DNA from 4 places in the Paenibacillus sp. EC2-1 genome. Region 3 is predicted to be linked to each of the others. Evidence: predicted binding sites of a transcription regulator. Region 3 holds the regulator's gene; each other region holds the start of a gene.
The links. The regulator Rex, encoded in region 3, represses fermentation and respiration genes when NADH is low (regulators of the CRP and FNR family bind a similar motif). The targets are predictions, from matches to a motif close to TTGTGAAATATTTCACAA.
Positions count from the first base shown of each region.

Region 1 (3,516 bases), 170 kb from region 3:
ATACTTCGTATTTCCAAGCACTTTATCGGTAATAACTGCGAACGAGGTTACTTCCGATCCTGTACCAGATGTTGTTGGAATCGCAACAAACTTCGCTTTTTGACCGAGACGAGGGTATTTGTAAATCCGTTTACGGATGTCCATGAATTTCTGTTTTAAGTTATTGAAATCTGTATCTGGATATTCATAGAACAACCACATCGCTTTAGCAGCATCCATCGGCGATCCCCCACCAAGTGCGATAATGCAGTCAGGTTGGAATCTCTTCATCATCTCAGCACCACGTTCAACCGTTGTTGTCGATGGATCTGGCTCTACTTCAGAGAATACTTCAATAGCAACAGGAATCTGACGCTGACGCAGATAATGTTCAACTCTCTCCACATATCCGAGTTTTACCATCATGGGGTCCGTTATAATCGCTACCCGAGTAATGTCCGGCATTTTAGCAAGATACTGTGTTGATCCTTTTTCAAAATAGATTTTATTCGGCACTTTGAACCACTGCATATTCACCGTACGATGATTCACCCTTTTCACGTTAATGAGATTGACAGCACTTACGTTCGAAGATGTTGCATTGCGTCCATACGATCCACAACCGAGTGTAAGCGATGGAAGGTTAGTATTATAGATATCACCAATTCCGCCTTGCGAAGATGGCTGATTCACAAGCACACGGCAAGTTTGCATACGATTCGAGAATTTTTGAATGATTTCATCATTGTTCGAATGGATTACCGAAGAGTGACCCATACCACCAAAAGCAACGACTTCAGCAGCACGTTCTATCCCTTGCTCTGCATTCTTCACTTTGTAGCAAGCTAGAATTGGGCTAAGCTTTTCAGCCGACAATGGGAACTTCGGTCCTACACCTTCAATCTCAGCAACAAGGATTTTCGTTCCTTCCGGCACTTCAATACCGCATGCTTCAGCGATCTTCGTTGCTGGTTGACCTACGATTGCCGGATTTACGGCACATTTATCTGCTACGATAGCACCAGCGGTTAGCTTAGCAGCTTCCTCTTTATTCACGAAGTAGCAACCGCTAGCAATCATCTTTTTCTTCACTTGTTCAAAAATAGTTTCTTCTATAATAACAGCCTGTTCCGATGCACAGATCATACCGTTGTCAAAAGTTTTCGAGAGGATAAGGTCATTAACGGCTTGATCAAGATTGGCAGACTTTTCGATAAAGCATGGCACGTTACCAGGTCCTACTCCAAGCGCTGGTTTACCACAGCTGTAAGCGGCCTTAACCATTGCAGATCCACCAGTTGCCAGGATACATGCAACATCAGGATGGTTCATTAGTGTATTGGTTTTATCCATGGATGGAGCATCGATCCATTGAATACAATCTTCCGGTGCACCGTGCTTCACCGCTGCTTCCAGCAATATCTTGGCTGTTTCCCGGCTGCACTGTTGTGCGGATGGATGGAACCCGAAGATAATTGGATTTTTCGTCTTAATGGATATGAGAGCTTTAAAAATGGTGGTTGACGTTGGGTTCGTTACAGGTGTAATCCCCATAATGATCCCAACAGGTTCAGCAATCTTCTGATAGTTACCGTATGGATTATCTTCAATTACGCCAACGGTTTTATCATATTTAATGCTGTTGTGGATGTATTCAGTAGCGAACATATTCTTGATGATTTTGTCTTCATAGACACCTCGCCCAGTTTCTTGCACTGCCAATTTAGCTAAATGCATGTGTTTCTCTAGACCTGCAAGTGCCATTGCTTGAACAATCCCATCAATCTGCTCTTGGTTGAGAGCTTTAAACTGTTCACTTGCGCGTTTCGCTTTGTCAATTAAACCCTGAATATACTCACCTGCTGTTTGCTCCTTTACCTGAGTAACTCCATTGTTCTTGATAGCCATTCCCCTCATCCTCCTGTAAAAAAATGTTTATTATCTCTCTACACCTTGATCATATCACAGGGATCTCTAAAAAGATAGTGAATTATTTCACAAAGTTAAATGTTTTTTCTGAAATGGTTTGAAACGCTTACATCGCTTCTATGATGCATTTGTCTGTGTATTCTTGCACTTGTTCCCCCTTGTTTAAAGTGAAAATAATCACAATGTTTGAAATTTCGCCACTTTTACCTTGGTTTCCTCCCCCACAAGTGAATGTATTCACGTTATAATTAATTTAAATTTAACCGAAAATATGAAGGAGTTAGGGGATATAGACATGAAAACATTGGATAGTGTCATGGTAACCCAAGGAAATACCAGCTGTTTCTCGGAGCAAAATCTAAATCGTCTGCTTGTAAGCATGAAGGATCGTATCATACCGGAAGGATCACATCTCTTCTGGGAAGGTGATTTTTCAGATAAATTATATTACATTAAGCGTGGGCGTATTAAATTAACGAAATCGACTGACGAAGGAAAAGAACTTATACTATATATGTATCAAGCTGGCGACATGGTTGGTCAGGCGGATCCATTCTTTAGCACGAAGCACAGCTTCTCGGCTGAAGTTCTTGAAGAAAGTGAAGTCGGAGTCATTGAACATAAAGATTTAGAAATCCTTATCTGCCAACACTGTGATTTTGCGATCGACTTTATGAAATGGATGGGAATCCATCATCGTATTACACAAACGAAATTTAGAGACCTTATGATGTATGGTAAACCGGGTGCCCTTAGCTCAACGCTGATCCGTCTTAGTAACACTTATGGTGAGACGCTTGAAGATCAATCGATTCTTATTAATAAGAAAATTACACATACAGATCTATCAAATATGATCGGAGCTACTCGTGAGAGCGTAAACCGAATGCTCAGTGATCTTCGTAAGAAAGATGTTGTGGAATATATCAGCGGGATGATCGTTATTAAAGACTTAGCTGCACTTCAAGAAATATGCCACTGTGAACTATGCCCGCATGAAATTTGCCGGATCTAATCTGTTTGTATAGATAGCTTAAAGACACCCGAATATGAAATGTGATTCTGGGTGTCTTTTTGTTATGGTGTGCATAAAAAACGATACACAGTCCACAATAACGAGGTCTTTCCAAATCAATCACTAGGGAGTGTTTCGCATGAGAGAAGGTTTGATTCCTGCCGTTCTTGGAACAGTAGTATCTGCTTCTGGCGCCGCTCTATTTAGCAGCAGTAAGTACAAACTTGCCGCAACGGGAATTCTCGGGTTCGGTCTTGCCCATATCGTACTGGGTGCGATTGACTTAGTAGAACACCGGTAGACTGTTTTGGAGGATATAACCAAAGGGGACGCTCTGTAAGCCACACATCTGGCTTTAGAACGTCCCTTCTCTTTATGTTTTGATGTAAATTACATTATCTTTTTTCCTTTTACCGGCGAAATGAACCAGTATGCCATCCCAACGAACAAGGCTCCTCCAATAATATTACCAAGCGTAACTGGGATCATATTGCTAACCCAGCCGGTTATTGAAATCGTTTCTGGATGGCCGGGTAGTATCGTTGCCAAGGACAGAAGTGTCATATTCGCTACACTGTGTTCATAACCCGTAG
Region 1 is NZ_CP186006.1:1,996,564-2,000,079, reverse strand. Features, by position in the region: gene adhE (bifunctional acetaldehyde-CoA/alcohol dehydrogenase) at 1-1,887, opposite strand, end outside; gene ACK8P5_RS09370 (Crp/Fnr family transcriptional regulator) at 2,204-2,923, shown strand; gene ACK8P5_RS09365 (asparagine synthase) at 3,063-3,224, shown strand; gene ACK8P5_RS09360 (formate/nitrite transporter family protein) at 3,314-3,516, opposite strand, start outside.
Region 1: adhE (bifunctional acetaldehyde-CoA/alcohol dehydrogenase) is a predicted target of Rex. The motif match lies at 1,963-1,980, and genes of this name have one in related genera.

Region 2 (3,516 bases), 2.1 Mb from region 3:
TATTTGGCTGACATTGTTATCATCTTTCATTCCGCTCGTAATCATGTTTGTTCTGTTCTTCTTCCTGTTTAACCAGGCTCAAGGCGGCGGCGGCAAAGTGATGAACTTTGGTAAGAGTAAAGCCCGTCTATATAATGAAGAGAAGAAGAAGATTACGTTCGAGGATGTTGCAGGAGCTGACGAGGAGAAGCAAGAGCTCGTTGAAGTTGTTGATTTCCTTAAAGATCCGCGTAAATTTAACACAGTAGGTGCTCGTATTCCTAAGGGTGTGCTTCTTGTGGGCCCTCCAGGTACAGGTAAAACCCTCCTAGCTCGTGCAGTTGCGGGTGAAGCAGGCGTACCATTCTTCAGTATCTCCGGTTCTGACTTCGTTGAAATGTTCGTCGGTGTCGGTGCATCTCGTGTTCGTGACTTGTTCGAGAACGCGAAGAAGAATGCTCCATGTATTATCTTTATTGATGAGATTGATGCGGTTGGTCGTCAACGTGGCGCAGGACTTGGCGGCGGACATGACGAACGTGAGCAGACGCTCAACCAATTGCTCGTAGAAATGGACGGCTTTGGGGCTAACGAAGGTATCATCATCGTAGCTGCGACAAACCGCCCAGATATTCTTGACCCTGCCCTGCTTCGTCCAGGTCGTTTTGACCGTCAGATTACGGTTGACCGTCCGGATGTGAAGGGCCGTGAAGCAGTATTGAAAGTTCACGCACGTAACAAGCCGCTTACGAAAGACGTTAAGCTCGATATCGTTGCGAAACGGACGACCGGCTTTACCGGTGCTGATCTGGAGAACCTTCTGAACGAAGCGGCATTGCTTGCAGCACGTCGTAATCGTAAAGACATCTCCATGCGTGAGGTAGATGAAGCTATCGACCGCGTTATTGTTGGTACTGAGAAGCGCAGCCGTGTGATCAGTGACCGCGAGAAGCGTATCGTAGCTTATCACGAAGCAGGTCATACCATTGTTGGTTATTTCCTAGAGCATGCTGATATGGTTCATAAAGTAACGATCATTCCGCGTGGACGCGCTGGTGGATACGTAATTATGATGCCTAAAGAAGATCGTATGCTTGTAACGAAGCAAGAGCTTCTCGACCGCGTTACCGGTTTGCTTGGTGGCCGTGTAGCGGAGGAACTGTTCATTGGTGAAATCGGAACCGGTGCTTACAGTGACTTCCAACAGGCGACAGGCATTATCCGCAGCATGATTGTGGAATACGGTATGAGTGAGAAACTCGGACCGATGCAGTTCGGTACATCACAAGGTCAAGTATTCTTGGGCCGTGATATCGGACATGAGCAGAACTACAGTGATCAGATCGCTTATGAAATCGATCAGGAAATGCAACGCTTCATCAATGATTGTTATGAGAAGTGTAAGCAGGTGCTCACTGAGCATGCTAAGGAAGTTCACCTGATTGCTAATACACTCCTTGAGGAAGAGACACTGGAACTTGAGCAAATCAAGCAATTGATTGAGACAGGTGCTCTCAGTGACAAAGATTCAGGAGACAGCGGTCAAGGATCATCCGAGAATGGAGAGCCAATCATCGATAATATTGGTGACGTTCGTGTTCGGATTCAAGGCAAAGATGAGGTTGAACAGCCTAAATCAAGCGAAGATATTCCGAACAATCCATTAGAGGGTAATGATTCAGAACGTAAAGGTCCGGACGACAATACACCTCCAGATGGATCGGACAACGGTAACAACAGATTGACATAATAAATGCGATAAAAACATCGCATTCCGAATAAAAACAAAGAACCGGAGAACGATCATTCGTTTTCCGGTTCTTTTTGTGCTTCTTGTCACATTGACAGTCATTCGAACCTTGTGTACATTAGGTGATAAACGAAAGGTGCTTCCTTTCACAAAGGGGATACCAGCATCTTGAGTATGTTCAACAGCGGTCATGTAATGGGCCGCAATACATAAGGGGAGAGGGTCGCTCGTGGAAGCTTTGGCATTGGAGCGTAAAGCGGAACAAAACCGTGAACTGCGCGAACGCTTGATGCAGTTGAAGAAGGAACGTAATGCTATTATCTTGGCGCACTACTATCAAAGGGATGAAATTCAGGAAGTAGCTGATTTCCGGGGGGATTCGTTCTTGCTTGCCCAGAAGGCTGCTCAGACGGATGCTGATGTTATCGTATTTTGTGGTGTACACTTCATGGGGGAAAGTGCGAAAATTCTAGCCCCGAATAAGACGGTGATCATACCTGATGAACGCGCAGGATGCCCTATGGCAGATATGGTTAACGTGGATGGACTTCGTAAATTGAAAGCGCAGCACCCAAATGCTAAAGTGGTCACGTATATTAACTCTTCAGCTGAGATCAAGGCAGAGACAGATATTTGCTGTACGTCTTCTAACGCAGTAAAGGTGATTCAATCTGTCGATTCTGATGAGATTATCTGGGTTCCAGATAAAAACCTCGGCCACTACGTTCAGCAGCATACGGACAAAAAGCTAATCATCTGGGAAGGTTATTGCAATACGCATGATATGCTGACCGTTAAGGATGTCGTTGAGATGAAAGCTAAATATCCGAATGCTGAATTTGTTGTTCATCCCGAGTGTCGTCCAGAAGTCGTTGAAATGGGTGATTTTGTAGGTAGTACAACGGCTATTCTCGAATATTGCAGAGACTCCTCATGCAAGGAATTCATTGTTGGAACAGAAGATGGTACAGGATATCAGCTTCGTCTAGATAGTCCCGATAAATCGTTCCACTTTGCAACAAAGTTTCTTGTATGTCCGAATATGAAAGTAAATAATCTTAAGAAGCTGGTTAAATGTCTTGAGACCATGAAGCCTCAAATTTATGTACCGCCCGTTGTTGCGGAAAAAGCTAGAACCTCATTAGAGCGCATGTTACAAGTAAAGTAGCATGCGCTACTCTTCGCTAAAAGACAGGTGAATCACGTGATACCGCAGTATTTGATTGATTTTGATCTGCAGGATTTACCGGTGATTGAAACGGATGTGATCGTGATCGGTTCAGGTATTGCCGGATTATATACGGCGATTGAAGCGAGTACGGACCGAAGCGTACTGCTCATCACCAAGAAATCACTGTTAGAGAGCAATACGCGATATGCCCAAGGCGGCATTGCGGCTGTAACGGCAGAAGATGACTCTCCTGCATATCATCGACATGATACGCTTTTGGCAGGTGCTGGCCTATGCTCCTCTGAGGCTGTTGATGTGCTGGTTCATGAAGGTCCGGCCGGTGTGCAGGAGTTAATCCGATTAGGAACCTCTTTTGATGTTGAAGATGGTGAAATTGCTTTGACCAAGGAGGGGGCACATAGCCATAGGCGGATTTTACATGCGAATGGAGATGCGACTGGATATGAAATCGTCCGTGCACTCTCCCTGCAGGTTGAACAGCTTCACAATGTAACGGTGTGGGATGATCATTTTGTTATAGATTTAATTACACAAGATAATGAATGTCTAGGCGCATTGGTGCAAATGCCAGATGGCAGTCGTGTATTTGTGCGGG
Region 2 is NZ_CP186006.1:65,773-69,288, forward strand. Features, by position in the region: gene ftsH (ATP-dependent zinc metalloprotease FtsH) at 1-1,729, shown strand, start outside; gene nadA (quinolinate synthase NadA) at 1,959-2,897, shown strand; gene nadB (L-aspartate oxidase) at 2,934-3,516, shown strand, end outside.
Region 2: nadA (quinolinate synthase NadA) is a predicted target of Rex. The motif match lies at 1,804-1,821, and genes of this name have one in related genera.

Region 3 (3,516 bases):
GGTTATACAGCAGCTGCCATACATACTCACCCTCATACATTCCAGGGACGAGCCGTTCGATTACAGCACCAGGCAAATCTGAATTGATCTGAGCTCTTATCTGCGCTTCAGACTTACCATCACTTAATAATTCTGTATGAACCGTGTCGGCTCCTCCGAATGGTTTATGCTCTTCTGTAAACTTAACCCATACAATAATGTCTTTGTTATCAACATTTTGACCTGTAATAACCCAATACAAACTATCCTTGTCCCAGACTGATTTATAAGTTTTATCCCTCTTAATCAGTCCACCATGTTCTTGAGCTGCTATAATAGCCGCATTTTCTTCTTTCCAAACATCAGACATGACATAAGAATAATAAATTTGACAAGCCAATAATATGAGCAGAATTCCAGAAACGCTGGAGAGTATCCACTTTGTTTTTTTCTTCAATCGGCGTTCCTCGCTCCCTTGTTATTCCCTAAAGGGTTAACAGCCGTTCGAACGCACTTTGGGCTTCACGGCGAATCTTCTCTTCATCGAGCGTTAAACAATTACCATTCTTGACGATCTGTTTACCATCGACCCATACATGTTCCACATCCTTCGCACTTGCTGAATAGACGGCATGTGATATGAAATCCGTGTGTGGTAAGAAATGGGCTTGATCCGTATTCAACGCAATAAAATCTGCTTTCATTCCTGGAGCGAGCGTACCAATTTCATCTAAGAATAGAGATTTAGCTCCATAGATGGTACCCATACGAAGTGCTTCCGATGCAGGCACTGCTGTCGGATCACCCGTAACACCTTTATGGATGAGAGCTGCTAAGCGCATTTCCTCGAACATATCCAGGTTGTTATTGCTAGCGGGACCATCTGTTCCTAAAGATACCGTAACGCCTGCTTTAAGAAGCTCTGGCACCCTCGCTACACCGCTCGCCAGTTTAAGATTACTCCCTGGGTTATGAGATACAGCAACCTTATGAGTTGCCAAAATTTCGATCTCTTCATCCGTTAAATGAACTCCATGAGCTACTAAAGTCGGTCTGGAGAATACACCTAGCTTTTGTAAATGAGCTACGGGTCTCAGACCATAATCCTGAACATTCTGCTGTACTTCTGCAGCGGTTTCGGACATATGTGTATGCAGTGGCAGATCCAGATCGTGTGCAACCTGAACAAACTTCTCAATGTAATCTGGAGGGCAAGTATATGGAGCATGTGGTGATATCATCGTTGTTATACGGCCGTCTGCTTTTCCATGCCAATCCTTGGCGAAAGCTGTAGCCTCATCCAATTTATGCTTCTGAACCTCTGGCGAACATAGTCCAATGACACCACGGGTTAACACACCACGCATGCCTGATTGTTCTGTTACTGCAGCGACCTGATCCATATGGTCGTACATATCCAGGAACGTTGTTGTGCCACCTTTTAGCATTTCAACTAGCGAAAGGGAAGAACCCCAATATACATCATTCGCTGTGAATTTAGCTTCCATTGGCCACATTTTCTCCTGCAGCCATACCTGAAGTGCGAGGTCATCTCCATATCCACGGAGAAGTGACATCGCTGTATGTCCATGTGTATTGATTAAACCGGGCATAAAGAAAAGATGCGTACCATCAATGATTTCAATATCGGCCTCGACCTGCGGTTCTTCTTCGCCAAGGTAAGTTATACGATCATTCTCGACGACCATATATCCACGCAGAATAGATTTCTCTTCCTGGAGGACAGCAAAGGTACCATTTTTGATCATCCACTTATGATTCGTCATGTTCGGCATCTTCCTTTCCATTAACTAAGTAATAGGCCAAACTTTGAAGGTCTGTCGTGAAATCCGCCGTATGGATGCGAATTTGTGGTGGAGCTTTCAGAATCGTTGGAGCAAAATTGAGAATCGCTTCAATCCCCGCTGATATCAAACTATCTGCTACAGCTTGCGCCTCGACATCGGGCACTGTAATAATACCGATCCGAATTCCCTTCTCCTTAATCGTTGAAGTCAATTCTTCCATAGGCTGAACCACAATATTGTTAATGGATGTACCCACTTTCGGAGTATATGCATCGAATATAGCAACAATCTTCATGTTATCTTTCAAGAACGCGTTGTAGTTAGACAAGGCATGACCAAGATTACCTGCACCAACAAGCACTACATTAATCTGCTGATCAAGCTTCAATATATGGCGGATTTTTTCAATCAGGTATGTGACATCATAGCCAATTCCCTTTCTACCGAAATCTCCAAAATATGCAAGATCCTTGCGAATCTGTGCTGGGTTCAAGTCTAGTTTTTGTCCTAACTCTTGCGAGGACACGGTTGCTACCTCCCGAACATGAAGTTCGTTTAGGTAACGTAAGTAAACGGGCAGTCTGCGTACTACGGCCTCCGAAATTTTTTCCGATTTCATGCATGCTCCCCCTAATAATAAACTCAAAATAATATTCTAATGTTCCTGTTCCTTCCCCATCCACTCCGTGATCCGAGAAACCATTTGCTCTGTTGGCATATGCTCCATCTTCGGTCCAGGTAGTGAATACAAGAAGTGCTTACCATAGTATGATTCAATTACACGGGTATCATATACAATGACGATTCCTTTATCTTGTGCTGTTCTTACAAGGCGTCCGAAGCCTTGTTTAAAGCGAATAACAGCCTGTGGCACAGATAACTTCATGAATGGATTCTTCTTTTGTTGCTGAAGTAATTCACTCTTCGCCTCAACAAGCGGATGATTTGGCGGTTGAAATGGCAAACGGACAATAGCAAGGCACGTTAGAGCCTCCCCTGGAATATCAACACCTTCCCAGAACGAACTAGTTCCCAAAAGAACGGAAGCACTGCTATCCTGAAACCTGCGAATCAGCTTCGTTCGACTCGTTCCATCCATGCCTTGTCCAAGAACAGCGATGTCACTAGATGACAAGGCTTCTTTCAAAGGCTCATATACCTGACGAAGCATACGGTAAGAGGTGAATAGCACTAACATGCGCCCCCGCGTCACCATGGCCGTATCTGACAGAGATTGGACCAAAGTATTTACGAACAAAGGATCTCCGACGGTTCCCTTTACGCTCGGAAAGTCTCTCGGAATTAACAATAATGCCTGCTCCCGGTAATTAAAAGGAGAAGGAAGTTGAACGGTGTTTAATCGTCCCTGTTCCGAAGCTTCTTGAAGTCCCAAGTTATCAATCATATACTGAAACGATTTATCTACAGATAGGGTAGCAGACGTTAGGATCACACTCTGTTTCTTATCAAAAAACAATTCCTTCAGCTGACTACTTACATCAACAGGCACCGCGTACATCTGCAAAGATTTGCTGCGGAAATTCCCATTGGCCTCCATCCAGTAAACAATACCGTCATCATTCAATGTCATAAAAAATTTCAAATTCTCACGATGGGAAGCCAAATCCTTAAAGAGCCCATTAATATCTGTAATCAAACTATCTGCACTATAATCATCCAGTTCTTCTCGAATCTCAGAAGTGAGCCGATCACCCTGACGAACCACTTC
Region 3 is NZ_CP186006.1:2,162,243-2,165,758, reverse strand. Features, by position in the region: gene ACK8P5_RS10275 (DUF5590 domain-containing protein) at 1-349, opposite strand, end outside; gene ACK8P5_RS10270 (amidohydrolase) at 465-1,766, opposite strand; gene ACK8P5_RS10265 (redox-sensing transcriptional repressor Rex) at 1,753-2,406, opposite strand; gene dinG (ATP-dependent DNA helicase DinG) at 2,443-3,516, opposite strand, start outside.

Region 4 (3,516 bases), 490 kb from region 3:
CAAGATAACGGATTGGTAAACAGCTCCCAGTAATCCAGAGAAACCGTCTCACCCAGCTTTACAATAAAGCCGCCTTCAGATATTGTCAGCGCCACGGATAACGAAGCCGGAATAAGTAAACCTGTAGCTCCGTATAAAAACAAATACACAAGGCTTTTCTTGGAACCGTAATTTTCAAATGCATAGAAAGATCCGCGAATGGCAAGCAGGATTACGGCTATGCTTGCTGGAACAAGCAGCGCTGCGCCATAATAATAGGCCGTGTCCGGAAAGAATCCGACGATACCAATATAGAAGAAAACAAAAAATACATTCGTGATCTCCCAAACGGGAGATAAATAACGGGAAATCAGACGGTTAATCAAATGATCCTGCTTCGTCAAACGTGCATAGAAAGCGAAGAAGCCTGCTCCGAAATCAATTGAGGCTATAATTAAATAGCCGTACAAGAACAGCCAGAGCACCGTGATGCCAATCAATTCGTAACTCATTGTGCAGGATCCCCCTTTTCTATAGTCTGATTAGGATTTTCTTTTAACCATTTCTCCATCTCAACTTCTGCTGGCTTATTGTTGAACAAGCGTCTTAATACAACGACACACATGATGCCAAGTACGATGTACAGTAGCAAGAAGACGAAGAATAAAGTTCTTACCGTCGGTGAAGTCGTAGCCGCTTCCTCTACACGTAAAATTCCTCGGATAATCCATGGCTGTCGCCCAACTTCTGCATAGAACCAGCCGAGCTCAACACCCAGAAAGGCGAGCGGTGTGCAGAGTGCGATAAGCCAAAGCATCCATTTGTTCAGCTCATTGCGCTTTTTCCAGATCTTAAACAAGAAATAAAGTAGCGAAATAGCAACCAGTGCAAATCCGATTCCTGCCATTAAATCAAACAAATAATGCACGAGAAGCGGAGGCCATTCATCCTGAGGGAATTCCTCCAGCCCCGTTACCTCTGCGTTAAAGTCGCCAAAGGCCAGGAAGCTAAGGAATTTCGGCAGATGCAAGGCACCTAGAATTTCATGCTCGGCATTCAGCCAACCCATTAGAATCAGGTCCGCACCACTTTCCGTCTCAAAATGCCACTCTGCCGCCGCAAGCTTCTCCGGCTGATGCTCAGCCAAAAACTTGGCGGACACATCCCCGGCGAGCGTGTTCAGCATGCCGAACAACAAGGCAACAGCCATCATGAGGTTCAAGGCTTTTTTGTGATAAGGAGAAATTCCTTTTCTCAGCATCGCAAAGGCCGCAATTCCGGCTAATAGGATTGCCCCTGTCAAATAGGCCGAGCTTAACACATGGAATACTTTGGAGAACGTCGCCGTATTCAGCATCGCTTGCACCGGATCAACCGCTGAGAATTGACCGGCTTCCAATACAAAACCTTCAGGCTGGTTCATAAATCCGTTTACCGTCGTAATAAACACAGCAGACATGCCTGCCCCGACCACAATTGGAATCGTCAGCAGCCAGTGGATATACTTGTTTTTGAATCGATCCCAGGTATACAAATAAATGCCCAGAAAAATGGCTTCAAAAAAGAATGCGAACACTTCCATGAATAACGGCAGTGCAATGACGTTTCCAGCCATCTTCATAAAGTTCGGCCATACCAGGGCCAGCTGCAGGGAGATGATTGTACCGGTCACGACACCTACCGCAACCGAAATGACAAATCCCCTCGCCCACCTCTTCGCCATCAATGTATAATGGGGGTCTTTCTTGCGGATCCCGATGAACTCTGCAATTGCAATCATTAATGGTATACCGACGCCAATTGTTGCAAAAATCACGTGGAATGCGAGTGTCAAACCTGTCACCAGCCTGCTCCACAGTACCGTATCCATTTCCAAAATAATACTGCCTCCTTTCAAACTTCTGTTTCATCCTGGGGTAAATTCATTCTTTGAACAGGTCTGCCCGTCGTTCACCACAATCCATACCCGGGTGATAAAGGTGTCCGTCCCTCGATCTCAACTATGTAAAAAGAGATTTTTTTCACAAAGTAAGATGCTACATTGGCTGCGCCCACATCATTCTTGTGTCATACCGTACTTAGCTAGTGAACAGAGATCTGATGAGCCTTTATTAATCGGGTATGGAATGCAGGCAAATGTCCGAGTGCGAAACCTGATCGTACCGCTATTATATCTTTGTTCACCACGAATTCAATCACTGACACATGTTCGTCCTTGAATGTTCAAGAAAAGGTCAACCTTTTCTGACAACTTAGTGAAAAACATCACAGTGGACAGTGTCATAATTACAAAAAATGGACCGAGAAGTATAATACTCCTCTGGTCCACTGTTGTTATAAAACGGCTAAATCTATAGTCAAACATAGAAACTAACTGGAATTACTTTTCTTTTTTCTGTCGTTCATCATCGATTACGGAACCAATCACAATGCCTATTAACATTCCAAAACCTGACCCCAGTGAAATACTGAAACCTAGGTTAAGGTCTAAGAAGCTACTTACTGTCATGCCTAGACAAGCCCCAATAATAAATCCAGCAACAAGAAATACGGATAAAAATTTATGATTATTGTTTTTCATCGTTTCCTCCAAATTCAAATTTTAAAATTGAACCTATTGCAATGATATGAAGCCAAGCTTCACCAGTGGAGGACCCTGCATATATCTTCGAATCGTCAATTAATTTCTATAATCAGGGAACTTGTGAAGTTCTCCCCCGGCGCCAGGGTAATGATCCCCTCTTTAGCTTGAAGTTCACCTTCGAAGACGTCCATATCTGCTACTCCATGCCAAGGCTCGATGCATACAAAGGGAGCGTTCAGAGGCTGCCAGATGCCGAGGTCAGGGAAACCTTTATAAGTGACAACTACGCTTTTAGCGGACTGCTTACTTCTAAGCGAAATCTGCCGAGACCTCACATTTCGGAAAATCAATGCGCCTTCGGCGAACATTTCATGAGATAACGGCAGGATGGTCTCTTGTTTCAGAACGGACTCCGATTTACCGCTGATCAGCTGGCTGTCTGAATTCAGGAACAACCTTTCAAGGGTTTCCGATTCAGCGAACTCTAGATAGTAATCGCTTAGGCTACCTTTGTCATCCATCGGACAATTGAACGCCGGATGAGTTCCGAGCTGGAAGAAGATATCCTGTTCATCACTATTCTCCACCCGGTAGCTCAGTTCCAGTGTGCTTGCATTCAGTTTGTATGTAATAAATAGGTTGAATTTAAATGGATAACTGGCAAGGGTTTTCTCATCATAAGAGAGACGGTAAACCGCGTGAGTGTCACTTTCTTGGACCAGCGTAAATTCGCTGCGTCTTGCGAATCCGTGATTGCCGATCTTATAGGCTGTGCCGTCCACCTTAATTTCTCCATTCCGGGCCGCACCAATAATGGGAAACAGCACCGGAGAACGGCCTGTCCAATACGTGGCGTCACCGCTCCAGATATATTCAGCTTCCGGATCCAGCTTTCTGAAGCTGATCAGTTCGGCCCCAAGGGTATTAATCTCAGCTTCTGCCGAGCTACTGCG
Region 4 is NZ_CP186006.1:2,654,808-2,658,323, reverse strand. Features, by position in the region: gene ACK8P5_RS12600 (cytochrome d ubiquinol oxidase subunit II) at 1-491, opposite strand, end outside; gene ACK8P5_RS12595 (cytochrome ubiquinol oxidase subunit I) at 488-1,855, opposite strand; gene ACK8P5_RS12590 (hypothetical protein) at 2,360-2,560, opposite strand; gene ACK8P5_RS12585 (aldose 1-epimerase family protein) at 2,656-3,516, opposite strand, start outside.
Region 4: ACK8P5_RS12595 (cytochrome ubiquinol oxidase subunit I) is a predicted target of Rex. The motif match lies at 1,989-2,006, and genes of this name have one in related genera.